One region of the Bradyrhizobium sp. AUGA SZCCT0182 genome, then DNA from elsewhere that is predicted to be linked to it. Evidence: riboswitches for the same ligand, from Rfam matches in the RefSeq annotation. Region 1 holds a riboswitch; the other holds the start of a gene.
What was found. A riboswitch is a leader RNA that binds a small molecule or an ion and turns the genes downstream of it on or off. The one in region 1 is predicted to bind cobalamin.
Positions count from the first base shown of each region.

Region 2: linked by a shared signal. The riboswitch ahead of JQ611_RS01800 (TonB-dependent receptor) and the one ahead of JQ611_RS38520 (ribonucleoside-diphosphate reductase subunit alpha) in region 1 are both predicted to bind cobalamin.

Region 1 is NZ_JAFCLY010000064.1:9,601-24,091, reverse strand. Features, by position in the region: gene JQ611_RS38535 (phosphatase PAP2 family protein) at 1-166, shown strand, start outside; gene JQ611_RS38530 (hypothetical protein) at 370-1,887, shown strand; gene JQ611_RS38525 (ribonucleotide-diphosphate reductase subunit beta) at 1,898-3,028, opposite strand; gene JQ611_RS38520 (ribonucleoside-diphosphate reductase subunit alpha) at 3,058-5,973, opposite strand; cobalamin riboswitch at 6,088-6,306, opposite strand; cobalamin riboswitch at 6,429-6,630, shown strand; gene metE (5-methyltetrahydropteroyltriglutamate--homocysteine S-methyltransferase) at 6,735-9,101, shown strand; gene JQ611_RS38510 (hypothetical protein) at 9,147-9,344, shown strand; gene JQ611_RS38505 (aromatic ring-hydroxylating dioxygenase subunit alpha) at 9,352-10,401, shown strand; gene ftsH (ATP-dependent zinc metalloprotease FtsH) at 10,598-12,520, opposite strand; gene tilS (tRNA lysidine(34) synthetase TilS) at 12,780-13,808, opposite strand; gene ybgF (tol-pal system protein YbgF) at 13,879-14,491, opposite strand, start outside.
Region 2 is NZ_JAFCLY010000001.1:381,284-395,774, reverse strand. Features, by position in the region: gene soxA (sulfur oxidation c-type cytochrome SoxA) at 1-564, shown strand, start outside; gene JQ611_RS01835 (hypothetical protein) at 561-869, shown strand; gene soxB (thiosulfohydrolase SoxB) at 898-2,640, shown strand; gene JQ611_RS01825 (hypothetical protein) at 2,637-3,098, shown strand; gene JQ611_RS01820 (MBL fold metallo-hydrolase) at 3,233-4,273, shown strand; gene JQ611_RS01815 (ABC transporter substrate-binding protein) at 4,331-5,161, opposite strand; gene JQ611_RS01810 (ABC transporter ATP-binding protein) at 5,161-5,943, opposite strand; gene JQ611_RS01805 (iron ABC transporter permease) at 5,940-6,983, opposite strand; cobalamin riboswitch at 7,118-7,318, shown strand; gene JQ611_RS01800 (TonB-dependent receptor) at 7,432-9,711, shown strand; gene JQ611_RS01795 (DUF6925 family protein) at 9,809-10,825, shown strand; gene JQ611_RS01790 (transcriptional regulator) at 10,941-11,189, shown strand; gene JQ611_RS01785 (hypothetical protein) at 11,186-11,473, shown strand; gene JQ611_RS01780 (hypothetical protein) at 11,558-11,797, opposite strand; gene JQ611_RS01775 (hypothetical protein) at 12,267-13,514, opposite strand; gene JQ611_RS01770 (MFS transporter) at 13,707-14,491, shown strand, end outside.

The DNA of each region.
Region 1 (14,491 bases):
TTCGACGCCGGTGATCGGCGCCCACTACATGATCGACGTGTTCGGCGGTGTCGCGCTGGCCGTGATCGGCATCTGCCTTGCCAAATATCTCGTGAACATCGTGGTGCCCGCGTCGTCGAAGGCACAGGCCGCGCCGCAGGTAGCCCTGGTGCCGGCATTGGATTAGCCCGCCATCGTCGTGCTTTGCGATGGTAAATTCTGACTAAAACGCTTGTCCGCCCGGTTAACGGCTTCTTCGCCAAAGAACATCATTGTCAGGCACGTGAGCCTGCAATTCACGCAAAAATAGCGCGGCTATGGTCAGCTGCCGAAAATTCCTGCGGCACGCCGTGACTGTCACACCAACGCAAGAAGCCGGCCCAAAATCCGATGTCCATTTCCTTCGCCAATCCAACTGTTAATAGCGCCAGTGTCCGCAGCCTCGGGCGCGTGCTGATTCCGCTGCTGACCGGGCTCGTCGCCTATCTGATCTTCCTGTCGCTCGGGGAAATCCTGCTGCGGGATTCCGACACGCTCTGGCAGATCAGGATCGGGCAGTGGATCGTCGAGAACGGCGCCGTGCCCTACACCGACGTTCATACCTTCACCCGGTTTGGCGAACCCTGGATGTCGAGCTCCTGGCTGTCCCAGGTGCTCTATGCCGTTTCCTATCAATCTTTGGGTTGGGCCGGCCCGGTCATCCTGACCTCGCTCGCGATCGGGGCGACGGTCACGATCTTCATGTACCTGTTTGCCGACTATCTCGACCCCACCCGCGCGATCCTGCTGGTCACGCTTGCGGTGCTGGAGTCGGCGACCCACTTCCTGGCACGCCCCCACATGCTGGCGTTCCCGTTCATGGTCGCGTTCCTCGGCGGGCTGCTGGCGGCCGCGGATCGCCGGAGCGCGCCGTCATGGTGGCTGCTGCCGGTGCTTGCGATCTGGGCCAATCTGCATGGCGGTTTTGTTCTCGGACTGGCACTGATCGGACCGATTGGCCTGGAAGCGCTTTGGAGCTGCGAACGCAAGGACCGCATCAGGCTGACGATGCAATGGGCGATGTTCGGTGTTGCCGCCGTCGCGGCGTGCTGCTGCACCCCCTATGGCTGGAACACGCTGATCGGCGCGGCAAAGATCCTCAGCCTCGGCAAGCTGCTGTCCATGATCTGGGAATGGATGCCGGCCAATTTCGCCACCTGGAGCTTTTTCGAATTCACGCTGCTCGGCCTGATCGGTCTCGGCTTCTATCGTGGCCTCTCATTGTCGGTGCCGCGAATCATCCTGCTGCTCGGCCTGCTCTGGATGGCGCTGTCGCATTCCCGGAACATCGAAATCTTCGCCTTCATCGCACCACTGGTCGTGGCCAAGCCGTTTGCCGAGCAGTTGGGAACGCTGCGCACGGCGATGGTGCCCGTTCGGGAAGGTCAGTCGCGTGCGCCTGTCGTGATACTTGCCGCGCTCGCGGTGGCGGTGGCCGGATGGGCATCGACGCAAGTGTTCATCGCGCACCACCCGTTCTCGTTCCTGCCGTCCCAGACGCCGGTCGCAGCGGTGGACGTCCTGCAGAAGCGGCAGGCTCAGCGCATCTTCAGCACGTCGCCGTTTGGCGGCTATCTGCTGTCTCGCGACATCAAGGCCTTCATCGACGGCCGCGCCGAACTCTATGGCGAACAGTTCGTCCTTGACTATTTCGACGCGGTCACCGCCAAGGACGTCAACATACTGCTCGCCACGCTCGACAAGTATCAGATCGACGCCACCTTGCTGGGGCCGGATTTGCCGGCCACCAAGGTGCTGGATCATATCGCGGGCTGGAAACGACTGTACACGGATGACATTGCCGTCATCCACGTCCGCGACGATCAGCGCAAGGCCGCTCCATCTTCCGCGCCGGGCTCGCCGAACTGACGCCCGGCTCTCACTCCCAGGTCAGCGCGCCACCGTTCTGATATTCAATGACGCGGGTCTCGAAGAAGTTCTTTTCCTTCTTCAGGTCCATCGCTTCCGACATCCATGGGAACGGGTTCTCGGTCTCGTCGAACACCCGCGCCAGCCCGAGCTGCGCGCAGCGGCGGTTGGCGATGAAGTGCATATAGGTTTCGCACAGCGCCGCGTTCAGCCCGAGAAAGCCGCGCGGCATGGTGTCCCGGCCGTAGGCGGCTTCGAGTTCGGCCGCGGTGCGCACCATGTCACGAACCTCGTCCTGGAACGCCTTGGTCCACAGATGCGGATTCTCGATCTTGATCTGGTTGATGACGTCGATGCCGAAATTCAGGTGAATGGATTCGTCGCGCAGGATGTACTGGTACTGCTCGGCAATCCCGACCATCTTGTTGCGGCGGCCGAGCGACAGGATCTGCGCAAAGCCCGTGTAGAACCACATGCCCTCGAAGATCACATAGAAGGCGACGAGGTCGCGCAGGAATGCCTGGTCGGCCTCCGGCGTTCCGGTCTTGAAGTCGGGATCGTCGAGATGCTGGGTGTGCTTCAGCGCCCACGCCGCCTTGTCGGTAATCGACGGCACCTCGCGGTACATGTTGAACAACTCGCCCTCGTCCAGCCCCAGGCTCTCCACGATGTACTGGAAGGTGTGGGTGTGCACCGCTTCCTCAAACGACTGCCGCAGCAGATATTGCCGGCATTCCGGATTGGTCAGATGGCGGTAGATCGCCAGCACGATGTTGTTGGCGACCAGACTCTCGGATGCCGCGAAGAAGCCGAGATTGCGCTTGATGGCGCGGCGCTCGTCCTCGGTGAGGCCGTCGCGCGACTTCCATAGCGCGATGTCGGCCTGCATCGAGACTTCGGTCGGCATCCAGTGATTGTTGCAGCCGGCGAGATATTTCTCCCACGCCCATTTGTATTTCAGTGGCAGCAATTGATTGACGTCGGCGCGGCAATTGATCATCCGCTTGTCGTCGACCGAGACGCGGCCACCGTGGCGGTCGATGGTACCGAGCCCGGTTTGATCGGCCTCGGCAGCAGGTGATGCCGCAAAGGACGGCGGCGCGTGAGATGCGGGCGCGGAAGGTTCGGACCAGTCGAGCATTGGGTTTATTTCCTTATGTTTCTTGCTGCTTACTGGCAGGCTTCGCATTCGGGATTGTCGATGGAGCACGCCACCGCACCGGACAGGTCCGGCGCGGTGGCGGCCAGCGGGACGATGATTGGGGCTGGAGCCATCATCGTCACGGAGGCGACACTGTTGAGCTTGCCGTCGGTGCCCTTGAGCGTGGACTTCTCGACATGCGTCGCGCTGCGCGAGCGCAGGTAATAGGTGGTCTTCAAGCCGCGGGTCCACGCCAGGCGATAGAGCGTGTCGAGCTTCTTGCCGGACGGGTTGGCGATATAGAGGTTGAGCGACTGCGACTGGTCGATCCATTTTTGGCGCCGCGCCGCCGCCTCGATCAGCCAGGCGCTGTCGATCTCGAACGAGGTGGCGTAGAGCGCCTTGAGATCATCAGGGATGCGGTCGATCGAGCCGACGCTGCCGTCGAAATATTTGAGGTCGTTGACCATCACCTCGTCCCACAACCCGCGCGCCTTGAGGTCGCGCACCAGAAATTCGTTCACGACGGTGAAGTCGCCGGACATGTTGGATTTGACATAGAGGTTCTGGTAGGCGGGTTCGATCGACTGCGCGACGCCGCAGATGTTGGAAATCGTCGCCGTCGGCGCGATCGCCATCACGTTGGAATTGCGCATGCCGGTCGATCTGACGCGTTCGCGCAAGCTGCCCCAATCGAGCGTCATGGAACGGTCCATCGCGACACCGCCGCGCGCTTCCGCCAATAGCTCGATCGAATCGATCGGCAGGATGCCCTGGCTCCACAGCGATCCGTCGAACGAGGGATAGCGACCGCGCTCAGCGGCGAGATCGACCGAAGCCGAGATCGCGTAGTAGGAGATCGCCTCCATGCTGGTGTCGGCGAACGTCACAGCCGCATCGGAGGCGACAGCGATCCGCATCGCCTGCAGCGCGTCCTGGAACCCCATCAACCCGAGACCGACCGGACGGTGCCGCAGGTTGGAACGCCGCGCTTCCGGAATGGTGTAGAAATTGATGTCGATGACGTTGTCGAGCATCCGCATCGCAATCGTCACGCTCTTCTTCAGCCGCGCCTCGTTCAGGCGACCGCCCTGGATGTGATTGAGCAGGTTGATCGAGCCGAGATTGCAAACCGCGGTCTCGTCGTCGGAGGTGTTGAGCGTGATCTCGGTGCACAGATTGGAGGAATGGATGACGCCGGCATGACGCTGCGGCGAACGGAGATTGCAGGGGTCCTTGAACGTGATCCAGGGATGCCCGGTCTCGAACAGCATGGTCAGCATCTTGCGCCAGAGGTCAGTGGCGCGGACCTGCTTGAAGACGCGGATTTCACCGCGCGCCGCCCTGGCTTCATAGGCGGCATAGCGTTCGGCGAACTTTGTGCCGTAGAGGTCGTGCAGGTCGGGCGTCTCGTCAGGCGAGAACAGCGTCCATTCGCCGTCGGCTTCGACGCGCTGCATGAACAAATCAGGCACCCAGTTCGCGGTGTTCATGTCGTGGGTGCGGCGGCGGTCGTCGCCGGTGTTCTTGCGCAGATCGAGGAATTCCTCGATGTCGATATGCCAGGTCTCGAGATAAGCGCAGACCGCGCCCTTGCGCTTGCCGCCCTGGTTGACCGCAATGGCGGTGTCGTTGGCGACTTTCAGGAACGGCACCACGCCCTGGCTTTCGCCATTGGTGCCCTTGATGTGGGCCCCGAGCCCGCGCACGCGGGTCCAGTCATTGCCGAGCCCGCCGGAATATTTTGCCAGCAGCGCGTTGTCCTTGACCGACTTGAAGATGCCGTCGAGATCATCCGCGATCGTGGTGAGGAAGCACGACGACAATTGCGGCCGCAGCGTTCCAGAATTGAACAGCGTCGGCGTCGAAGCCATGAAATCGAAAGACGACAGCAAATCGTAGAATTCGATCGCGCGGGCCTCGCGATCGATCTCGCGGGTCGCAAGTCCCATCGCGACGCGCATGAAGAACGCCTGCGGCAGCTCGATGCGGTTGCCGCCTTCATGCAGGAAATAGCGGTCGTACAGCGTCTGCAGGCCGAGGAACTGAAACGCCAGATCGCGTTCCGGCTTCAGCGCCGCGGCGATTTTCTTCAGGTCGAAGCGCGCCAGATCCGGATCGAGCAGTTCGGCCTTGATGCCGGTCTTGATATAGGCCGGGAAATATTCGCCGTAGCGGCCGGCCATATCGGCCTGCGAGGCGTTGGTCGGCACCCCCTGCACGTAGGACAGCACTTCGGTGCGCAGCTTGTCGAGCAGCAGCCGCGCGCTCACGTAAGCGTAGTTGGGCTCCTGCTCCACCAGCGTCCGCGCAGCCATCACGGAAGCGAGCGCCAGTTCGTCCTGGCTGATGCCGTCGTAGATATTGCGCTGGGTTTCCGCGATGACGGGCGCGGCGTCGACGCCATCAAGACCGGCGCAGGCCTCGCCCACGATCAGCGCGAGCCGCCCGGTATCGAGCGGCACCTTGGTGCCGTTCGCCAGCGTCACATGCAGCACGGGTCCTGCCGCAGGCTTGGCCGATTTGGCGGCCTCCTGCTCGGCGCGCTGCCTGGTGCGCTCGTCGCGGTACAGCACATAGGCGCGCGCCACCTTGTGGTGCTCGCTGCGCATCAGCGCCAGTTCGACCTGGTCCTGCACGTCTTCGATGTGAAAGGTGCGGCCTTCGCTCATCCGGCGCGACAGCGCGCCGACGACCTCAGCGGTCAACTGCTCCACCACCTCATGCACCCGGCGCGAGGCCGCCGCGGTGTGGCCCTCGACGGCGAGAAACGCCTTGGTCATCGCGACCGAGATCTTGCTGGCATCGAATTTCGAAACCGTGCCGTTGCGGCGGATCACCTGCATCGGAAGTTCGGCGTCCGGCGCGGCGAGCGTTTCGGGACGCAACTGGAACAAGGGAGCGGTTTTGGCTTCGAGAGAAATGAGACCGGAAGATTCGGACATCGGCAGACCCCGTGGTGTTGTTGAGGCCGGATGTCTTTGGGGACGCTGCATCGAATGCGCGACGGCAACGCCGGCATGGATCTGCAAGCGACCGCCGGGACACCCCGCCCGTGGACGTTTTTTCGGTGTCGCGGCAGGTCTCCTGGCTCGCAGGTCGTCGTTATTCCCTGTCTTCCCAATGCGAAGCCGCATCAGTGACGTAAAGGGGGGAACAACTCACTGCTTACAGTTGCGGGGGCAGCGTCGGAATTTCGCGCCCTTTGGCGCAATCACCGACTTCCCTCTTAGCCACCATGACTTGCGTCGTGATGGACCGTGACAACTACATCTGGTGCGATTTGGGTAATCGTGTCAATGGTGCGCTAGCCGAGCCTGCGAAAATTCTGGTTCACCCTGTTGAAGCTGTGAACAACCGCAACAACCGGCGATCGAGTTGACGGGCGCGCCGAGTTGCCAGTAAGTGGACGCGTCGTGGTTCTTCGGGATGGTTTTCCCGAAGCTAAGAGGGAAGCCGGTGTGAAGCCGGAGCTGCCCCCGCAACTGTAAGCGGCGAGCCGCTGTCCAACAAAGTCACTGAGACCCGCAAAGGTTTTGGGAAGACCGGACAGCAGCATTGACCCGCGAGCCAGGAGACCTGCCTCGACAACATAAACGTCCTCGGGCGGGGTGTCCCGGTGGTGCGGTTGCGATTCCGCGCGCCCTACCGTCCGGAATCCAGACGTGTCACTTCGGCCTTTGCCCCCAACTTTTGGGGTTAAGCCATGTCTGTTTCCAATGCGACTGCTTCTGTAAATTCTACCTCCTCACTTCCCGTCGCTTCGCTCGGCACGCCGCGCATCGGTCCGCGCCGCGAGCTGAAATTCGCGCTGGAGAGCTTCTGGTCGGGCACGACCGACGAGAAAGCCCTGATCGAGACCGGCATCGGGCTGCGCGCGGCCAATTGGGCGCGCCAGAAGAGGCTTGGTGTCAGCATCATCCCGTCCAACGACTTCACGTTCTACGACCAGGTGCTCGACACCTGCGTGATGGTCGGCGCCATTCCGAAAAGCTACGGCTGGAACGGCGGCACGGTTCCGCTCGCCACCTACTTCGCGATGGCGCGCGGCGCCCAAGGCGCGGCGCATGATGCGGACTGCGGCCACGCCCACCACGACGCGGCCCACGGCGTGCCGGCGCTGGAAATGACAAAATGGTTCGACACCAATTACCACTACATGGTGCCTGAACTGGAGAAGGATCAGACCTTCACGCTCGCCTCGCGCAAGCCGATCGAGGAGTATCTGGAAGCCAAAGCGCTCGGCTACCAGACCCGCCCGGTGCTGGTCGGCCCCGTGACGTTCCTCAAACTCGCCAAGTGCAAGGATGCGGGATTCAACACGCTATCGCTGCTAGACCGGTTGGTGCCGGTCTATATCGAGGTGCTGCGCGAACTCGCGAAAGCCGGCGCGGAATGGGTGCAAATCGACGAGCCGTGCCTGGTCCTTGACCTCGACATTATCGCGCAGCAGGCGCTGCATTATGCCTATGCGGAAATCGCCAAGGCGGTACCTGAGCTCAAGATCATGCTGGCGACATACTTTGGCGGGCTCGGCGCCGACCGCGACACCGCGATCGCCCTGCCCGTCGCTGGCCTGCATCTGGACCTCGTGCGCGCGCCCGAGCAACTCGACGATCTTGCCGGTTTTCCAAAGGACCGCGTGCTGTCACTCGGCATCATCGACGGCCGCAATATCTGGCGCGCCGATCTGAGCCGGCTGCTCGACCGGCTGGAACCTGTGGTCACCAGGCTCGGCGGCGACCGCGTGCAGCTCGCGCCATCATGCTCGCTGCTGCACGTCCCGATCGACCTTGCGCTGGAAACCGGCCTTGATCCCGATGTGAAGAGCTGGCTGGCGTTTTCGGTGCAGAAGATCGAGGAACTGGCGGCGCTCGGAACGGCATTGGCGCGCGGCCGCGTCCACGCCGACGCCATCCTGAAGGCCTCCGATGAAGCCGCAGCGGCGCGCAAAGCTTCGCCGCGAATCCACGATGCCAAGGTGGCGGCGCGTGCCGCCGGCATCGATAGCGCGATGCGCCGCCGCCTCAACGCGTTTACCGATCGCGCCGGCGTGCAGCACAGCCGCTTCAACCTGCCGGCCTTCCCGACCACGACCATCGGCTCGTTCCCGCAGACCGCGGATGTCAGGAACGCCCGCGCCGCGCATGCCAAGGGCGCGCTGACCGACGACGCCTATAAACTCTATCTGCAGAACCAGACCGCGCGCGCGGTGCGCTGGCAGGAGAATATCGGGCTTGATGTGCTTGTTCATGGCGAGTTCGAGCGCAACGACATGGTGCAGTATTTCGGCGAGCAGCTCGAAGGTTTCGCCTTCACCGGGTATGGCTGGGTGCAGTCCTACGGATCACGCTACGTCCGCCCGCCGGTGCTGTTCGGCGACGTGTCGCGCCCGAAACCGATGACGGTCGAGTGGTGGCGGTATGCGCAGTCGCTGACCAAGCGGCCGATGAAGGCGATGCTGACGGGGCCGGTGACCATTCTGAACTGGTCGTTCGTCCGCGACGATATTCCGCGCAGCGAAGCCTGCCGCCAGATCGCGCTGGCGATCCGTGACGAGGTCGCCGACCTCGAAGCCGCCGGTGCCGGGATGATCCAGATCGACGAAGCGGCCCTGCGGGAGGGCCTGCCGCTGCGCCGGTCGGAGTGGAAGACCTATCTCGACTGGGCCGTGGACGCCTTCCGCATCTGTTCGTCGGGCGTGCGCGACGACACCCAGATCCACACCCACATGTGCTACTCGGAGTTCAACGACATCATCGATGCGATCGGTGCGATGGATGCCGACGTGATCTCGATCGAGACCTCGCGCTCGAAGATGGAACTGCTCGACGCTTTCCGGAACTACCGCTATCCGAACGAGATCGGCCCCGGCGTCTACGACATCCATTCGCCGCGGGTGCCTGAAACCGCTGAGATGACCGACCTGCTCAAGCTGGCGCGGCTGCGGCTCTCCGACGCCCAGCTCTGGATCAATCCGGATTGCGGATTGAAAACCCGGAAATGGGAAGAGGTGCGGCCCGCTCTGGTCAACATGGTCGCCGCCGCCCGCGAATTGCGGGCGCTCGCTTAAACGCCCGCCCCGTCTCTCATCCCGGCACCATTGAAAGGATACGCCATGCGCTTCTGGATCGAATGCACGAGGTGCGAGACGGGGCAGGCCACCCACATCAATATCGCGCTGGTCGGCAGCATGTGGCGCGACGGCGAGCGCACCGTGCTCGCCTTCGTCGGCGGCGACGGCCAGCGCATCGAGGTCACCGAGACGCCGGAACAGATCATGGCGCTGCATCTCGGACCGCTGGCAAAGGCGTAACGACGCGATGACGGTGAGGCCTGATAATGCCTGGTCGGAAGCTTCTGTCGATCTTCGCAAGGTCGGCGCGAATCCGGATTACTGGTATCCGGTCGCATGGTCGCACGAGGTGAAGTCCGGCCAGACTTTCGCGGCGCGGTTCGCGGGCGAGCCGATCGTGCTGGTGCGCCCGAGTGAGGGCGCGATCTTCGCGCTTGAAGACCGCTGCGCGCACCGCCAGGTGCCGCTGTCGAAGGGAACGGTCGATGGCTGCACCCTGCGCTGCGTCTATCATGGCTGGCGCTACGACGCGTCGGGCGACTGCATCGACGTCCCCTATCTTGGTAAGGGCAAGAGGCCGAACGGCGTCCGCCGCTATCCCTGCTTCGAACGCGACGGGTTGATCTTCGTATGGCCCGGCACAGGGCCTGCCGCCGCCCCCTTGCCGCGGATCGGCGCAACCGCTGATAACGCCTACAAGACACGGCGGTTCGGCAAGCTCGTCTCCTGCCACTACACTTTCATGCATGAGAATTTGATGGACATGAACCATCAGTTCCTGCACCGGCGCACCACCGGAAAAGTCGTGCCGCGCTATCTCGGCAGCCGCGCCGGCGAACGCTGGATGGAAGTCGATTACAGTTTTGCCCGGCCTGGCGAGAAGCCGCCCCTTGGCGAGGCCGTCATCGTCGGCGGCCTGCGCGGCCGTGCCGGCACGGCGCGCGACCTGATGACGGTGCGCACCGAATATCCCTACCAGACCCTGCAGATGTGGACGAAGGGCGACGCACCGGTTCTCAACGTATGGCTCGGCTACACGCCCATCGATGCAGCGCAGCGCCGTAACCGGACCTTCGTGGTGCTGTCGGTGCGCAAACCCAGAATTCCCGGCATCCTCGATCTCGGCTGGCCGGTGCTGGCCTGGTTCACCAACCGGGTCTTTTCGGAGGATTGCGAGATCGTCGAGATGGAACAGGCCGCACATGACGCGCAAGGCGCCGACTGGAACAGGGAAGTGTTTCCGCCGATCCACGCGCTGCGGAAGCTGCTGCGTGAGTGCGGGGAGCCAGGGCAGTAGCCCGGATGGAGCGCAGCGAAATCCGGGACGCACGTGACGTCGCGGCATGCCCCGGATTTCGCTGCGCTCCATCCGGGCTACAGCGATTCCGAGCCGCTCCCACGTCTTGCCGCTGATCCTCATGGCGCCGGACCAGGACGCCACCATAAAAAACGCGGCGTCACCGCCGCGTTTTCTATTTCAGATGCAAACCCACTTAGGCCTGCGGTTGCGGCTCCAGGCCGGGATCCGGATCGGGGCGCGGGCGCGACTTGCCGGCGGGCGGCACAGCCGACGCGCGCGGCGTGGTCGGCTCAAGCACCGACTCGCGGTTCGGCTTCTTGCCATTGAGCAGGTCGATGATCTCGTCACCGGACAGCGTCTCGAATTCGAGCAGGCCCTTGGCAAGCGCTTCGAGGTCGGCGCGCTTTTCCGTGAGGATGCGCGTCGCTTCGTTGTAGCCGTCTTCGACGAAACGCCGGATCTCGGTATCGATCTTCTGAACCGTTGCCTCCGATGCGTTCTGGGTGCGCGACACCGACATGCCGAGGAAAACCTCGTCCTGATTCTCGCCATAGGACACGGTGCCGAGCGCCTCGGACAGGCCCCAGCGCGTCACCATCATGCGCGCCAGGCGCGTGGCCTGCTCGATGTCGGATGACGCACCCGAGGTGACTTTTTCGCGGCCGAAGATCAGCTCTTCGGCAACCCGGCCGCCCATCATGATCGCGAGCCGCGACGTCATCTGCTCGAGCGACATCGACAGCTTGTCACGCTCGGGCAGCTGCATCACCATGCCGAGCGCACGGCCGCGCGGGATGATCGTGGCCTTGTGGATCGGATCGGTGGCGACGACGTTGAGGCCGACGATGGCGTGACCGCCTTCGTGATAGGCCGTCAGCAATTTCTCTTCCTCGGTCATGACGAGCGACTTGCGCTCGGCGCCCATCATCACCTTGTCTTTTGCTTCCTCGAACTCGGCCTGGGTCACCATGCGCTTGTTGCGGCGGGCGGCGGTCAAGGCGGCTTCGTTGACGAGGTTCATCAGGTCGGCGCCGGAGAAGCCCGGCGTGCCGCGTGCGATGGTCTTGAGGTTGATATCCGGCGCCAGCGGCACCTTGCGGACATGGACCTTGAGGATCTGCTCGCGGCCGACGACATCCGGGTTCGGCACCACGACCTGGCGGTCGAAACGGCCAGGGCGCAGCAGCGCGGGATCGAGCACGTCGGGACGGTTGGTCGCCGCGATCAGGATCACGCCTTCATTGGCCTCGAAGCCGTCCATCTCGACCAGCAACTGGTTGAGGGTCTGTTCGCGCTCGTCATTACCGCCGCCGAGACCGGCGCCACGATGGCGGCCGACCGCGTCGATTTCGTCGATGAAGATGATGCAGGGCGCGTTCTTCTTGGCCTGTTCGAACATGTCGCGGACGCGGCTGGCGCCGACGCCGACGAACATTTCAACGAAGTCGGAGCCCGAGATCGTGAAGAATGGCACGTTGGCTTCGCCCGCGACCGCACGCGCGATCAGCGTCTTGCCGGTGCCGGGAGGCCCGACCAGCAGCACGCCGCGCGGAATCCGTCCGCCGAGGCGCTGGAATTTGCCGGGGTCGCGCAGGAATTCGACGATTTCCTGCAAATCCTGCTTGGCTTCGTCGACGCCCGCGACGTCCTCGAAGGTGACCCGGCCATGCGCCTCGGTCAGCATCTTGGCGCGCGACTTGCCGAAGCCCATCGCCTTGCCGGCGCCGCCCTGCATCTGGCGCGACAGGAAGATCCACACGCCGATCAGCGCGATAAAGGGCAGCCAAGAGACCAGCAGCGACACGAACCACGGCACGTTGTCGCCGGGCGGCTTCGCACTGACGTTCACCTTGGCATCAACCAGGCGCTTCACCAGCGATGGATCGTTCGGCGAGTAGGTCTGGAAGCTGGAGCCGTTGGTGAAGGTGCCGTGGATCTCCGGCCCCTGGATCACGACGTCGCGGACGGTGTTCTTTTCGACCTCGCTCACGAACTGCGAAAACGTGATGTCCTGCGAGGACGCGCGCTGACCCGGATTCTGGAAAAGCGTGAACAGTGCCAACAGCAACAAAACAATGATGACCCAGAGGGCGAAATTGCGCAGATTGGCGTTCATCGATCTTCCTTCGTGGCCGCGCGGATCGCGGCCTTATGTCCTTGGGCAGTAAACCTTGGGTCGTCAGGTGAGAAACCCCCGGAGCACTGCTTACAATCTAGGTGGCGCCTGGGTCGATGCCAAGGGAACCACGCAGGACTATTTAACGCATCCTAGCGCGATTCCCGGTCAAATAATGGCGTAAGAATCAGCGTTTTTCGGGGGTGGTTAAGACTCCCCGCCGGTTTATTGACGGGATATCGAGGTTTGGGCTTGCCTCTCATCCCGACCTGCGACGACGCGGGGGAGCCGGCTCGACGTGAATTCGGCCTCCAATCAGGCTGATTGCGGCGCCCGCGAGGGTCTGCTTCAACTTCGGCTGGCCTTCCGATACCGCCCGATCCAGTACCGTCAGCAGGGCCTCGACCTTGCCGAGTTCCGCAGGCCCCTCGTGACCGACGCGGTCGATGGCCCGCATCAGCAGCCGAAGCCGGATTTCCTCAGGCAGACCCGCAAAGGCTGACGCATCGAAGCCAAAACGCGCGGCGTCATGGCGGTCCCTCAGCGCCAGATAGCGCTCGGCGCCATCGACGAGCACTTCCAGCGCGGCATTGGCCCGCGCCAGCCGCGACGCCAGCCGCGCCAGGATTCTCGCATCGCCGCCCTCTTCCGCCAGCGCCGGCATCAGCGCCCGCAAACGAGGCCGCGTGTAATTGACGTCGCGGTTGGTCGGATCATCGGCGAAGGCGATCCTGGCCTTGTTCAATGTCGCGATCAGTTGCGATTTCGGGACATCCAGCAACGGCCGCGCCAGCCACACGCCGTCGCGTTCCGATTGGCGCGCCATCGCCGCCAGACCGGCGATGCCGCTGCCACGCAGCATCCGCATCAACAATGTCTCGGCCTGGTCATCGCGGGTATGCGCGGTGAGGATATGGGTCGCTCCACCAGCGCGTGCTGCCTGCGCCAGCAGGCGATAGCGCGCCGCCCGCGCCGCGGCCGGCACGCCCGTGTTCGGCTTGGCTCCATGCCAGCGCAGCGTGCGATGGGGCAGATCGAGATGCCTGGCGAGCTTTTTGACGTCACGCGCCTCGCGCGCGGCTTCATGCCGCAAGCCGTGATCGACGGTCACCGCGATCAATCGCGGCCCGCGCTTCAGGGCACGGCACCAGCGCGCGGCGAGCCACATCAGGGCGATGGAATCAGGTCCGCCGGAAACGGCGAGCACGATCGCGGGCGCAGCCTTCCAGTCGGCGAACAGAAGTTTCGCCTGGCTCGCCGTGATCGCGGAATGGTCGTCCTCTGCCATGGGCCGACCATAGCGTTTTCAAGCGAGGGCTGTCCCGCACTTGATGGGGCTCAGCCGAACGAGCGAAAGCTCAGCACTTCACCCGCTTCTGCTCGCGGTCCACGGCGGCCTTCACGCCGGCCGAGGCGCGCGGATATTTCCGCGTCACTTCGCCAAGCGCGGCGCAGGCCGCTTCCTTTTCCTTCAGCGCCGCCAGCGACTGGCCGAGCCGCAGCAGCGAGTCCGGCGCCTTTGCGGACTTGTCGAACTTGGTGGTGACGCCGAGAAAGGCTTCCGCGGCATCGCGATATTGCTGGCGCTGGAAGAAGCTTTCGCCAAGCCAATATTGCGAATCCGCGATCAGGGGATCGCTCGGATATTTCTGCGCGAAATTTTTCATGGTCTCTTCGGCGAGCGCATAATCCTTGCGCTGCATGTAACCGATGCCGAGATCGAACTCGTCCTTGGGCGTGGCCGAAGGCGGCAGCGTCGTCAGCGCGGCGCTGGCGCCGGGCGCACGCACGGGCGGCGGCGCGCCGCCGGGATCGCGCGGGCTGGTCGCGCCGAGGTCGAGCGGCTCGCCCCGTCCGCGGCCGCCGGGCGCCCCGACCGGCGCGTCGTTGGCAACCGGCAACTGACCGCCACCGAGCGCGCGCGGCGCGCCGGGGGCGTTCGGATTCTGGTTGGGGTCGAAGGCGTCGCCG
Region 2 (14,491 bases), on a different contig from region 1:
ACCTATGGCGACTGCTTCCCGAATAACGGCATCGGCATCCGTCAGGACTATCCCTACTTCGACGAGAAAGAAGGCAAGGTCATCACGCTGGAGCTGGCGCTGAACCGCTGCCGCGAAGCCAATGGCGAGCCGCCGTTCTCCTATGTGCGCGACGAGATGGCGGCGCTGACCGCCTATATGGCCTTCACCTCGCGCGGCAAGCCGTTCAACATCAAGGTTCCGAACGATCCGCGCGCGCTGGCTGCTTATGAAAACGGCAAGGAATATTTCTACACGCGGCGCGGCCAGCTCAATTTTTCCTGCGCCACCTGCCATGTGCAGAGCCCGGGCGAGAGGGTCCGCACCGAAGTGCTGGCGCCGGCGCTCGGCATTGTCAACGCGATGCCGATCTATCGCTCCGAATGGAACGGCATGGGCACGACGAGCCGGCGCTTCACCACCTGCAACAGCCAGATCCGCGGCGTGCCGCTGACGCCGCAGGACGATGAATACCGCAACGTCGAGTACTACCTGTCCTATGTCAGCAACGGATTGCCGATATCAGGTCCGGGAGCGCGGCCATGAGGATCACGACACTCACATCGATCGCGGCGTTGCTGCTGCTGGGTGCGACATCGGCGCTGGCCGCAGGCGAGGACGACTACAAGGCCGCCTACGCCGCCGCTGAAGCCGCCAACAAGCAGGCGGCCTCCTTGCGCAATCAATGGACCACGACGGCCTCGACGCTGGCGGCGGCCAAGAAGTTCGCCGACGGCGGCGATTTCGACAAGGCCACCGCATCCGCAAAAGAAGCGGAAGCGCTGGCGAAAGCTTCGATCTTCCAGGCCACCAGCGAGAAGGAACGCTGGAGAGATTTGGAAATACGCTGAGCATTTTTGCGCCGCGCGGAGACTTTGTATGCCGATCCGCCGCCGGGATTTTCTGACGCTAGCAGGCGCGGCTACCCTCGCAGGCGGCCTGCCTCGCCTCGCGCGCAGCGCCGACAGCGTCTACGACCTCGAACGCTTCGGCAATGCGCGCATCCTGCACATCACGGACACCCATGCGCAGCTCAAGCCGGTGTTCTTTCGCGAGCCCAGCGTCAATCTCGGCGTCGGCTCGATGCAGGGCAATCCGCCGCATCTGGTCGGCAAAGCCTTTCTCGACCGCTTCGGCATCCGCCCCGACAGCGCCGACGCCTATGCCTTCACCTGCATCGAATTCGAAAAAGGCGCGCAGCGGTTCGGCAAGCTCGGCGGCTTCGCGCATCTGAAGACGCTGGTCGACCGCCTGCGCAGCGACGTCGGCGCCGGCCGCTCGCTGCTGCTCGACGGCGGCGATCTCTGGCAGGGCACGGGCCTTGCCAATGTCATGCAGGGCGCCGACATGGTCGCCGCCTCGAACCTGCTCGGCATCGACGCAATGACCGGCCATTGGGAGTTCACCTATGGCGAGAAGGCGCTGCGCAGCAATCTCGAGCGCTTCAAGGGCGAGTTCCTGGCGCAGAACGTTTTCCTGACCGAGGAAGCCGCCTTCAACGACGCCAAGGCGTTCGATCCGGCATCGGGCCGCGTGTTCAAGCCGTACACGATCAAGGAGATCGGCGGCCGTCGGGTCGCCGTGATCGGACAGGCTTTTCCTTACGTGCCGATCGCGCACCCCAAACGCTTCACGCCGGACTGGAAATTCGGCATCCGCGACGAAGAGCTGCAGAAGCTCGTCGATGGCTTGCGCAACACCGACAAGGTCGATGCGGTCATTTTGCTGTCGCATAACGGCATGGATGTCGATCTCAAACTCGCCAGCCGCGTCACCGGCGTCGACGTCATTCTGGGTGGTCACACCCACGACGCCGTGCCGCAGCCGATTGCGGTGACCAATCCGGGCGGCGTCACGCTGGTGACCAATGCCGGCTCGAACGGCAAGTTCCTCGCCGTGCTCGATCTGGACATCGGCAAGGGAAAGGTCGCAAACGTGCGCTACCGGCTGCTGCCGGTGTTCTCCGAACTGCTGAAGCCAGATCCGGCGATGCAGGGGCTGATCGACAAGACCCGCGCGCCGCATGCGGGCGACTGGGTCGACAAGATCGCTTCCGCCGATCGGCTGCTCTACCGCCGCGGCAATTTCAGCGGCAGCATGGATCAGTTGATCTGCGACGCACTGCGCGGCGAACTCGATGCCGAGATCGCGCTGTCGCCGGGTTTCCGCTGGGGCACCACGGCGCTGGCAGGCCAGGCGCTGACGATGGAAGACGTGCTGGCGCAAACCGCGGTCACCTATCCCGAGACCTACGTCGTGACCATGACCGGCAGCCAGATCAAGGACGTGCTCGAAGACGTCTGCGACAACCTCTTCAACACCGATCCCTACTACCAGCAAGGCGGCGACATGGTCCGGCTCGGCGGCCTCGCTTATGCCTGCACGCCGGCGGAAAGCGTCGGCAAGCGGATTTCCGAACTGACGCTCGATAATGGCAGCCCGCTGCAAGCCGCCAAGAGCTACAAGGTGGCGGGATGGGCCTCGGTCAACGAACAGACCGGCGCGCCGGTCTGGGATGTGGTGGCGAAGCATCTGAAGTCGGGCAAGCCGCCCAACCGCTCGGCCCCGGGCGTGACGCTGAAAGGCGTCGAAGGCAATCCGGGCATTTCGAAACAGGTATGACAGGCCTTACCACCACCCTGCGCATCATGACCGCGGCGCTGTTGATCGCAGCGACTGCACCGGTCGTGCGCGCCCAGCAGGCGCCGCTGCAGGACAAGCCGTTTGCCGAGCACAAGATCGTGCTGCAGCTTTCGGACAATGACCCGCGCAAGCAGGGTCTCGTGCTCAGCGTCGCCAGCAACCTGATGAAGCACTACGACCCCGACAAGGTCGCGATCGAAATCGTGGCATTCGGCCCGGGCATCGAACTGCTGCGCCCGGAAAATCCCAACCGCAAAATGGTCGAGAGCCTGGTCGCCCAGGGCGCGCGGTTCGATATCTGCCTCAACACCGTCGACACGCTCGAACGCGAGAGCGGCAAACGGCCGGAATTCATCGCGGCTGCGACGCCGGTCCAGGTCGGCGTCGCGCAGATTCTGTTCCTGACCGAGAATGGATATACGCTGGTCAGGCCTTGAATACCGCTGTCCGGCCTTCGGGGAGCAAGACTCCCTCGACAAAGCCATCTCGTGGAGACGAAAGCCGTTTGAGAAGGCGACAAAAATAGAATAATATCCTCCGCGAGACCCAGATAGAGAACGCGGCAGCGACCATGATTTTTCGTCAGCTCTTCGACAGCGTCTCGGGCACCTACAGTTACCTGCTGGCCAGCCGCGCCGGCGGCGAGGCGCTGATCCTCGATCCCGTGCTGGAAAAGGCCGACCGCTATTGCCAGCTGCTGCGCGAACTCGATCTGCGGCTGGTCAAGGCGGTCGACACCCATCTGCACGCCGACCACGTCACGGGCCTCGGCGAACTGCGCGATCGCACCCAGTGCATCACCATCATGGGCGAGCAGAGCAAAGCCGACGTGGTGTCGATGCGCGTCTCCGACGGCGACAAGGTGATGATCGAAGGTTTGAGCCTGGATGCCCTGTACACACCCGGCCACACGGACGATTCCTATAGCTATTTGATGGGCGACCGCGTCTTCACCGGCGACACGCTTTTGATCCGAGGCACCGGCCGCACCGATTTCCAGAACGGCAGCGCGCGGGCGCAATATGATTCGATCTTCAACCGGCTGCTGAAGCTGCCGGATGAGACCATGGTATTCCCCGCCCACGACTATAAGGGCGACACGGTCTCCACCATCGGCGAGGAGAAGCGCTACAATCCGCGCCTGCAGGTCCGCGGCATCGACGAGTATGTCGAGTTGATGAACAATCTCAATTTGCCGAATCCAAAACTGATGGACGTGGTGTTGCCAGCCAACATGCATGTCGGCCTGCACCAGGACGATCTCGCCAAACAGGGCCTCGCACTGTCGGCGCGCGCCGCGATCGACAGTATCGGTAAGCCCGACATCCTGCTGGTCGATCTGCGCGAGGCCAGCGAGCGCGCCAAGCACGGCACGCTGTCGGGCGCCCTGCATGCGCCCTACCCCGGCATCGCCGAAAGCTTAGCGCCGGGCGGCATGCTGCGCGAAGTCGCGGCCGCGACGGGACGGCGCGTGGTGTTCTTCTGCGCGTTCGGCGAACGCTCGGCGATGGCGGTGACCGCCGCCAAGAACGCCGGCCTTGCCAACACGGCCCATATCGAGGGCGGCATCGACGCCTGGAAGAAGGCCGGCGGCCCGGTGGTGATGGGGTAGAATCTTTTGCCGTCGTCCCTGCGAACGCAGAGACGACGAAATAGTCTTTCCGGGACTTCACCGCCCCACCCGCTTCAATTCCGCAGTCAGTACATCCAGCGCTTCCGCCAGCATCACGCCGCCGCATTCGGTCAGCCGTTCCGGAATCACGATGCGTTTTTCCGGCGGATAGAACCGCGCGAGTGCCGGATGCAGCAGAAAGGCCTGGCCGTCGTCGCGCGCGAAATCGCCGGCCTGCGACACCAGCAGCAAATCCGGTTTCTGGCTCACGATCGCCTCGAGTGAAGCGAAGCCGCCGAAATTGAAACCGAGATCACCGGCCGTGTTGAACAGCCCGGTCTCCGCCAGCAGCGAGCCGACAAAGCTGTCGCTGCCCGCGACCCAGCCGCGCCGCGACAGCGGCAGCACCCGATAGTGTTTTGCGGCGACAGCCTGGCGCGCCCGCGCTAACGCCGCATCGAGCAACGCGATCTGCGCCGCCGCGCGATCGGGGTGGCCGACGATATCGCCGAACTCGCGAATCTGGTCCTTCACCTCAGGCAGCGTTCGCGGCACCGGGAGTTCGGCGAGACGCAGCCCATGCGCTTTGAGCAATTCCCGCGTCGAACGCTTGTCGTACAAATTGGCGACGACGATGTCGGGCTTCAGCACCATCACGTCTTCCGCGCCGCCCGACAGTTTTGGATAGCGAGCGACGTCACCGGCCACCCAGGCATCGCGCGAATAACGCGAAAGCCCGAGGATCTGCTCGGGATCGGCCAGCGACAGCAGCAATTGATCGCTGCAGACGTTCATCGACACGATCCGCGGCAGCTTAGCTGATAACGCGGAGCCGCCCGGCATCGCCAGCGCGGCAACCGCCAGCAGCACGGCAAGCCGGCGGCGCATCACAGATCCGCCCACGGCACGATCACGGCCTCGCGCTGGTATTCGGCGCGGTAGGCGCTGATCCGGAACACGTCGGCTATCACCCGCTCCGACAGCGCTTCCACCGGCGCGCCCTGCGACACCAGCCGGCCCTCCTTCAGCACCAGCACATGATCGGCGAATCGTGCAGCCAGGCCGAGGTCGTGCGTCACCACGATGACCAGCACGCCCTTGTCGGCGGTGGCGCGCAAATTCTTCATCACGTCGATCTGATGGCGCGGATCGAGCGAGGCGGTCGGCTCGTCGGCCAATATCACCGGCGCTTCGACCGCCAGCACGCGCGCCAGCGCGACGCGGCTGCGCTCGCCGCCGGACAGTTCGGTGACGCGGCGTTCGCTGAATTCCACCACATCGACCGCCTGCATCGCGCGCAATACGGCTTCAGTATCCTTTGGCGACAGCCGCGCCGGATCGGTCGCGCCGTGCGGATAGCGGCCGAGCGCCACGATATCGCGCGCCGGCAGTGGCCAGTGCACGATGTGGCCCTGCGGCAGATAGGCAAAGCGTTTTGCGCGTTCACGCAGCGACAGATCGGCCAGCGCATCGCCGCCTATATGGATACTGCCTGAGGACGGCAGCAGCCCCGACAGCGCCCGCAGCAGCGTGGTCTTGCCGGCGCCGTTCGGTCCGACCAGGGCGACCAGATGACCCGCGGTCAGCGACAGCGATACATCGCTGAGCACATGGCGGCCGGCCAATGTCACGTTTACGCCCTGCGCCGTGAGAAGCGTTGCTTCGCTCATGCGACACCTCCCCCGAGCGCGCGGCGTTCGCGCGCGATCAGATAGAGGAAGAACGGCACGCCGATGATCGAGGTCAGCACGCCGACCTTGATGTCGCTGGTCGAGGGAATGATCCGCACCGCGATGTCGGCGGCGAGCAGCAGCGCCGAGCCTGCCAGCGCACTCGGCACCAGCAGCCGCGCCGGATCATGACCGATCAACGGCCGCATCAGATGCGGCGCGACGAGGCCGATGAAGCCGATGGTGCCGGTGACCGCAACCGCGCCGCCGACCCCAAGCGCAACGCCGGTGATCACGATCAGCCGCAGGCGCCCGACATCGACGCCGAGGCTCTGCGCGGTCTCCTCACCGAGGCTGAGCGCGCGAAAGGAATGGCGCTGGCTGAACAGGATAATACCACCGGCAACGATGAACGGCAGCGCCAGCATCACGTGCTGAAAACTGCGATCCTCCAGCGATCCGAGCAGCCAGAACGCGATCTCCAGCACCACGAAGGGATTGCTGGAGAGGTTCATCACCAGCGCGGTGGCGGCGCCCGCCAGACTCGAAATCGCAAGGCCCGCCAGGATCAGGATCAGCAGCCCGGCATTGCGGCCGGCGATCGTCAAGAGCACGAACACCGATCCGAAAGCGGCCATGATCGCCACCACCGGCAACGCATAGGAGCGCACATCGGCCCACCCCAGCGCGATCACCAGCACCGCGCCGAAGGCGGCCGATTGCGGCGCGCCGAACAGCGAGGGCGAGGCCAGCGGATTGCGCAGCAGGCCCTGCAGCGACGCGCCTGACATTCCCAGGATGGCGCCGATCGCCAGCGCCAAGATGGTCCGCGGCAGGCGGATTTCCCGCACGATCACCTGCGACACATCGCTGCCGCCGCCGAGGAGAGCTTCCATCACCGCCAGCGGCGACAGCCGCACCGGCCCGATGCCGAGCGAGATCAGCACCAACAGCCCGACGAGGCCGGCGAGCGCGGCCGTCACGCCAATCCGGCGCCGCGCGGCCTCCTCGTTTGCAGCAATGATGGTCTCAACACTCATCGATCGTCCCCGGACGGTCAGCCCGTACCGCACAACGCGTTCGAACGGTACTGCTCATGCGACATAAAAGACGCACTCGTCCAGTGAGGATCGCAGGCGAGGCCTGATGGGATTGACTCTATCTTTGACAAACTTCTACCATAATTTTCGACGGTTCCCGTTTTGGGGATCAAAAGGGAATGCGGTGCGGGGACAGTCCCCCAATTCCGCGGCTGCCCCCGCAACTGTAAGCGGTGAATCTTTCGTCCTACGCCACTGGGATTCTCGGTCCTGGGAAGGCGACGAAAGGTAACGACCCGCAAGCCAGGAGACCTGCCGTCAGCCGTGGTCACACGCGAAGATGTCGGTCGGGGAGTACAGGCATTAGTTTCACCAGAGCTGCTTACAGCACGATGGTGGGACTTGGTTCGCTGTGACGTGCCACTGACGTCATACCGAGGCCTGAACCATGTCTTCCACCACCACTGCCGCCAAGCGGTGCCGCCGTCTTTTGCTGGCGTCCAGTTTTCTGGCGCCGATCATGGCGCTCACCAATTCCGGCGCGCAGGCCCAGCAGACCGCCACAGCGGATCAACTGCCGGCGATCGAGGTCAACCCGCCCGGCGACCAGAACCGGACCCGCGCCAAACCCGCTTCCGATCAAGGCTCGGGCACGCGCCGCGTCGTCGCGCCGAACCCGAGGCCGTCAAGCAATCGGAACCCTGCGCCGGGGACCGGCTCGAACGTCGCGTCACAAGGCGATGGCCAGGGCGGCGGCGGAACGCCCGTCCGGCAATTCGCCGGCATCGTCGGCACATCGGCGACCGTCATCACGGCTGAAGAGATCGCGCATTCACCCGCGCAGACCTTGCAGGAAATCATCGCGCAAACACCGGGCGTGCAGCTCACCAGCCTGTATGGCGGCGTCAACGGCGCGAAGACCAGCGTCGATCTGCGCGGATTCGGCGCGTTTGCGACCTCCAACACCCTCGTGCTCATCAACGGCCGCAGGCTCAATGACGTCGACATGGCCGGTGTCGATTTTTCGACCATCCCGCGCGATTCGATCGAGCGCATTGAAATCACCCGCGGCAACAGCGGCGCGGTGCTGTACGGCGACAATGCGGTCGGCGGCGTCGTCAACATCGTGCTGAAAAACGGCGTCGGCGGCCCGCCGGTCGCGATCCGCGGCGAAGCCGGCGTCGGCTCCTTCAACCAGCGCATGGCCTCGGTCTCGGCGGCGACCAATTTCGGTGCGTGGTCGACGTCGTTCTACGGCAACGCCATCAAGTCAGACGGCTACCGCGTCAACAACACGCTCGACCAGCGCAACGGAGTCGGCAACCTCAACTACACCACGCCCGGCCTCACCGCCTTCGTAACCGTTACCGGCGACGATCAGAAGCTCGGCTTCCCCGGCGGCCGCATCGTCGATCCCTCGATCGGCGTCAACGAACTGGTCACAGCCCGCACCGGCACCAGCACGCCGTTCGACTACGGCAATCAGCAGGGCGCCAGCGCCACCGCCGGCTTCACCAAGACCCTGTGGAACGGCGTCGATCTCATCATCGATGGCGGTGTGCGGGACAAGAAACAGCAGGCCGCGTTCTTCAATCCCTTCGCCAACAGTTACGTCGACAGCCATCTACAGACATGGTCCCTGACGCCTCGATTGAGCGTCAAGAATGTAATGTTCGGACTACCCTCTTCGATCCTGACCGGCATCGATTATTACGATGCGACGTTCCATCAGGAGCGGCCGGAATTCAAGGGCACACCGCCGATCCATACTTACGATCTGTCGCAAAGAACGATCGCCGGCTATTGGCAGCAAACCCTTGGGCTGTTGCCGACAACGGATTTTTCGTACGGCGCGCGAATCCAGAACACCAGCCTGAGTGCGCGGGACCGTCTTAACGATCCGCCGAATTGCGCCCTGTTTTTTACGTGCGGCGCTCAGAACCTTCCGCTGGATAGCAGCGAAGTCCAGCACGCGCTGCATGTCGGCCTCGAACATCGCTTCAACAATATCGTCTCGGTATTCGGCCGGGCCGCCCGCGCGTTCCGCACGCCGAATGTCGACGAGAGATTGTCCTCCGGACCCTCCTTCGATCCTGTCTTCTTCACCCCAATTCCCGGCACCTTCCAGCTGAAAACCCAGACCTCGCACGACGTCGAAGGCGGCTTCCGCATCAAGTCGGGCGGATTCCAGATGCAATCGAGCATCTACAACATGGACCTCGAGAACGAGATCCATTTCGTCCCCGCGCTGTTCTACAACGTCAACCTCGATCCGACCCGCCGTTACGGCTCGGAAACCAGCGCCTCGCTTCGCATCAGCGACAGCGTGCTGCTGCGCGGCGGCGTGGCCTACACCCGGGCGGTGTTCCGTGAAGGGCAGTTCGCCGGCAATGACGTTCCGCTGGTGTCCCGCTACACCGCCAGTGGCGGCGTGACTTGGAACATCTGGCAAAATTATCTGGTTGCGGACGCCACGGTGCGCGGCTGGAGCGAGCGCTACATGGACAACGACCAGAAAAATACCCAGCGCCGCATCCCGGCCGATGCCACCATCGACTTCAAGCTGAGCGGGGCATATCAGCACTTCTTCTGGTCGGTGAGCGTCAACAACGTGCTCAACGCGCTGTACTACGACTATGCGATCGCAAGCTCGTTCACCGACGGCCGCTTCAGCGCCTATCCGCTGCCGGGCCGGACCTACATGGTGAAGGCCGGCGCGACGTTCTGAGCCCGGACGCCGGTCCGGGGCCCGCTCCGGACCGGCTTGTCCTGACCTGACAAGCCAGTATTCTCTTTGGCCCCGAGGGTTAAGGGAATGCTGGTTGATGCATGATGTTTCCGCCGTCGCGGCGATCGATCTGTTGCAGCGGGAAATCGCCGATCCCGACACGCAATGGAGCCTCGGCACGTTCGGCGCCATCGCCGAATTCGCACGCGACCGCGACGAGCCGGTGCGGCTGACGCAATCGATCGAGGCCGTTGCAGCCGTGACGCCGCGCGGCGGCATTGCGCTGAAACCGGGCGGCAACAGCCGGCCGTTCGCCTCCGAGAGCATCACCAAGTCAGGCTGGAGCCATCGGATCGCGCTGTGCCTGCCGTCAGGCGATTGTGCAATGAACGGCCGCAACGCGCTGACGGAAATCGGCGCCGATCACGAGGCGCTGCGGCCGGAGGACCGCGAATCCATCCTGTTCGATCTCGGCCTCGGCGCGCTGCAGGCGGATTTTTGCGTGCGCGTCAGTAACCCCCGTCTCGCCACGCGGCTGCGCGAACTCTGCGGCCGCGCCATCTTCGAACACGACAATCCCGCAATGGGGATGATCCTTGGCGCGAACCCGCATCGCGTCTTCATCAGCCGGCTCGGCCGCATCGAGGTCTATCAGCCGATCCCGCCGCCCTCGGGCAAGAGCCCGGAAGGGCCGCACACGCACGTGCTGCCAAGACTCCTGAAAAGCGGCCGGACCCATGCCGCGACCGAGCCGGTTCCCGACGGCTGGATTCCCTGCGCGCACATCTATCCGCCGCATCCGTTGCGTGACGGAATGGGCGAAGCCCGGCCGTTCGACCGGACACGTCACCAGCGTTTTCAACGGATCCTGGCGGCGTGCGGCGATCCCGAAGCGCTCGCGATCAAGCAGCGCGTCGTCGATGCGGTGCTGGCGGGGGAACCGCCGGCGGCGATCGCCGGCGACCGTCACGGCCGCGCCGGCATCCGCATCGCGCTGCGCCAGGTCAAAGCCGAAGGTCAGGCGTCAACGACATTGGCAGCCTGGCTGGCCACTTTCGACCAGAGCGGTCCTGAAGACGGCGATGACCCCACCGCCCTTCACCATCAGGGCTGAATCAACGCGATAACGGGGCGTTTTCGACCCAAATTCGCCCCCTCAGCGGCGCAATCCATGGTATTACCGCCGAAACACCGCCCGACGGCATGCGTCGCGGTTCCAGAGGTATATGATGAACGACGAACCGAAGAGTCCGGCCGAAATGAAAGAGATTCGGCTGCACCGCAAGCGTACCCAGGAGGTCGAGGGCATCAAGGCGATGGCCGAGATCGCGGCCTCCGACATCGCGATTCGCAAGCGGACTGAAAAGCTGCGCGCGCTGCGGCTGGCCAAGGAAGCTGAAGACCTTGCCAATCCGCCCGAACCGAAGGCCAAGCCTAAAGCGAAAGCCAAAGTGGCGAAGAAGGCTAACGTAAAATGACGAAAGATGATCGCGACCGCGCCCAGGCGCGTCTGGATAAAACCACCCGCGCAGCCCAGGACGCGCGGTCCGGCAAGGCCGACCGCGATGCGGCCTCGAGGGCCATGCTCGACAATATGGCGAAGCTGAAGGCGTTGCGGCTTGCCCGCGAGGCCGCCGCACCTCCGGCTCCCGTCAAGGCAAAGAAGGCAGCGGCCAAATCGAAGAAGCCGGGCGAGAAGCGCCCGACCCCCGCGTTGGGCGATTGGCTGGCGAGCCAGCAAAGCGGCGGACGACGGACTTAACATCGAAGACCTTGAGCTGAGCTCCTTGAGCTCAGCTTTGAAGTCCAGTCTTGAAGTTCAGTCTAAAAATTCGGTCTTGCAGCGTTACGCCGGTGGCCAATGGATCATCGAGCGCGTCTTGGTCTCGGCGTCATAGACCTGCACTTGCAGCATCTGGAATTTGTTCTTGAGCGCCGTGCCCGCCTCTTCGGCGGCTTCGACCGTGTCGTGGTGCGATTTGAAGTGACCATCCACGACAAGCGAATATCCATTGGTCGGCGCCTTGTCGGCGCGAATGATCTTGCGCGGCTGCTGTTCTTCGGTCTCGATGCGAGGCTTCTTCATTTTGGCTCCGTGTGATTGCCCCGTTTGAAGCAATATCGGCAAAAAGGGCAAGGAAAATTCGTGTTGCTGCCGCTAGTATAATGCGCAAAGTCGGTCGTATTACGGTGAATGCGTCAATTCGTCCGGATAAAGCCGGTTGAGCCGGCAAAAAGGCGCGATATGGGCGGAAACGGCAAAAAGAGCGAGCCTCCCAGGCAGGACAACGACAAGCCCGTGAAGCCGAAAGGCCCGCCTGTCGAGGACGACGATTACGAGGATGGCGACATCGCCACGCCCAAGCACGACCGCCACGGCACTGACGACGAGCCGTTGTGAATTCCATGTCGTCCCGGCGAACGCCGGGACCCATACGCCGCGGCCGTTGCGATACGGCAAGCGGCTAGAGACTCCTAAACAACAAACGTCGGTGGCTATGGGTCCCCCGATGCGCATTTGCGCATCTGAGCTCAAGGCCGGGACGACGCGAGATCTAACCAAACCCATCGCTTTCGATCTTCCGGATACTCCCGACATCGAGCAGATGCGCGCCAAAACCGCCGCGCGCCAGCTTGATCGCTGACGACGGCGAGGCCAGCAGAAATGCAGCGGTCATCGCCAACGGCACGGCGCTGAACCAGTCCAGCCGTACCGGCGTGAGTTCTTCGCGGCTGCCAGCATAGGGTCCGCTGGCGGTAAACACCCGGCCGCATTCCCGGATAATATCGCCCCGCGTACCGCCGCGCGATGCGCAACCGAGCAGCGCCTGCATCGCCAGATGCGTGAGCACGCCCTCGCGGCTTTCCGGCAGCGGCTCCGGCGTCTCGCCTTGCGAGACACGCAGCAATAACCCAACGAGATCGATGCCGGCGCGGTAGGCGTTGACCGGCTCGACCAGCCGCGGGTTGCAATCGATCAGGAGCGGCGCCGTACCATCGTCGGGCATGATAAAATCGACCGACAACGCACCGTGCCAGCCGAGTTGCCCGCCGATCGTCTCGAGATAGGCGCGCACCATCGGCCGGCCCACGCTTTGCTTGATCGCCTCGCCGCCACCGACGCCGGCAGCGACTTGCCGATAGGCATGAAAGCCGACCAGCCGTCCCCGGCAAAACACCGACTGCGCCTTCTCGGTGGTGCCCGAGATGAGGTCCTGCGCCAGCACCTCGCCCGCGAACGCATCGCCGGCGTCGAGATCACACAGTGCTATTTCCAGATCATCCGTATTGCGCACGAACCAGACGCCGCGGCTTGCGGTGCCGATCGAGGTCTTGACCACGGCTGGAAAACCGATGGCGTCGCGCAGCGCGCGTGCAGATTTCACGATCCGCGTCGGCGGCTGCGGCAGCTTCCATTGATCGAGCAACCGGCTGAATCCGGCCTTGCTGTGCGCGGTGCGATAGCTCTCGAATGAAGGCAGCGCAACACCGGTACGGCCTTCCAATCGAGCGAGCATCCGCGCAAACAGAAAACCCTGCTCATGCGTCGGCAGCAGCACGTCGAAACGTTCGCGCGCCAGCAATTGTTCGACAAACGCCAGAAATCCGGCGGGGTCTGTGCGCAGGCCCGGGCAGCGGTGAAATTTGCGGACGAAGCGTGAGAACCGCGCCAGGCAATGGGCGGAGGGATCGCAAACCTCGACATGATGGCCCGACAGGCCCAGTATCGTGATGGCCTCGCGGGCTGAGGTACTGGAACCTTCTGACACCAGCACCCGGAGCGGCTTCCCCGGATCGATCATGCCGGATCATTGCTGCGCCCGCCGACTTTGTCCCTGAACTTATTGACGCATTTGGCCCCTTCCGCACCCTGCGCCGGGGCAGCCATGCAGCGGTATTCATGGACAAATAACGGCTAATCACTATTTTCGGCGAGCATTTTCGCAAAGCCAGCCTTTGCCGGGCCGTAGATCGAGACGGGGTTTGACGCTGATATGGTCGATGTTCTGACCGCACCGCAACACGTGAAAGCGGATGGTTCTCTGCGCACGCTGGCGGGAATTTCGGTGGCCCATTGGGTCAGCCATTTCCATATCTTCGTGTTGCCGATGCTGTTTCCTTATCTGAAGGCACAGCTCGGCGTCGGCTATATCGAGCTCGGCTTCGCCCTGACCGTGTTCGGATTGGTGTCCGGCCTGACCCAGGCGCCGATCGGCTATCTCGCCGACCATATCGGCGCGCGCAAGGTGCTGTTAATCGGCCTTTGTGTCGGCGGCCTGGCGCTGATCATACTCGGCATGCATCTGAGCTACACGTCACTGATCGTCTGCGCCGCGCTGCTTGGTCTCGCCAACAGCGTCTATCACCCCTGCGATTACGCCATCCTCTCCACCCATATGGATGAAGCGCGGATGGGCCGCGCGTTTTCGATCCACACTTTTGCGGGCTTCCTCGGCGGCGCAGTGGCGCCCGCGATCATGGCGGCACTCGTCGCTTGGGTCGGAGGTCTCGGCGCGCTGATCGTGGCCGGCGCGGTCGGACCTGTGGTAGCGCTGCTGTTGATCGCCGTCGGCATTCCCGATGCGAGTTCGGCCGACCGCAAGACCGATGGCGCGGTCGCACCCCAGCAAAGCGTCATTACGTCGGCGATCATCATGCTGACGTTCTTCTTCATGCTGCTTGGTCTCTCCAACGCCGGCATCAGCAATTTCGGCGTGGTCGCGCTGATGAGCGGCTATGGCGTGACATTCTCGGCCGCCAATATCGCGCTGACGGCGTT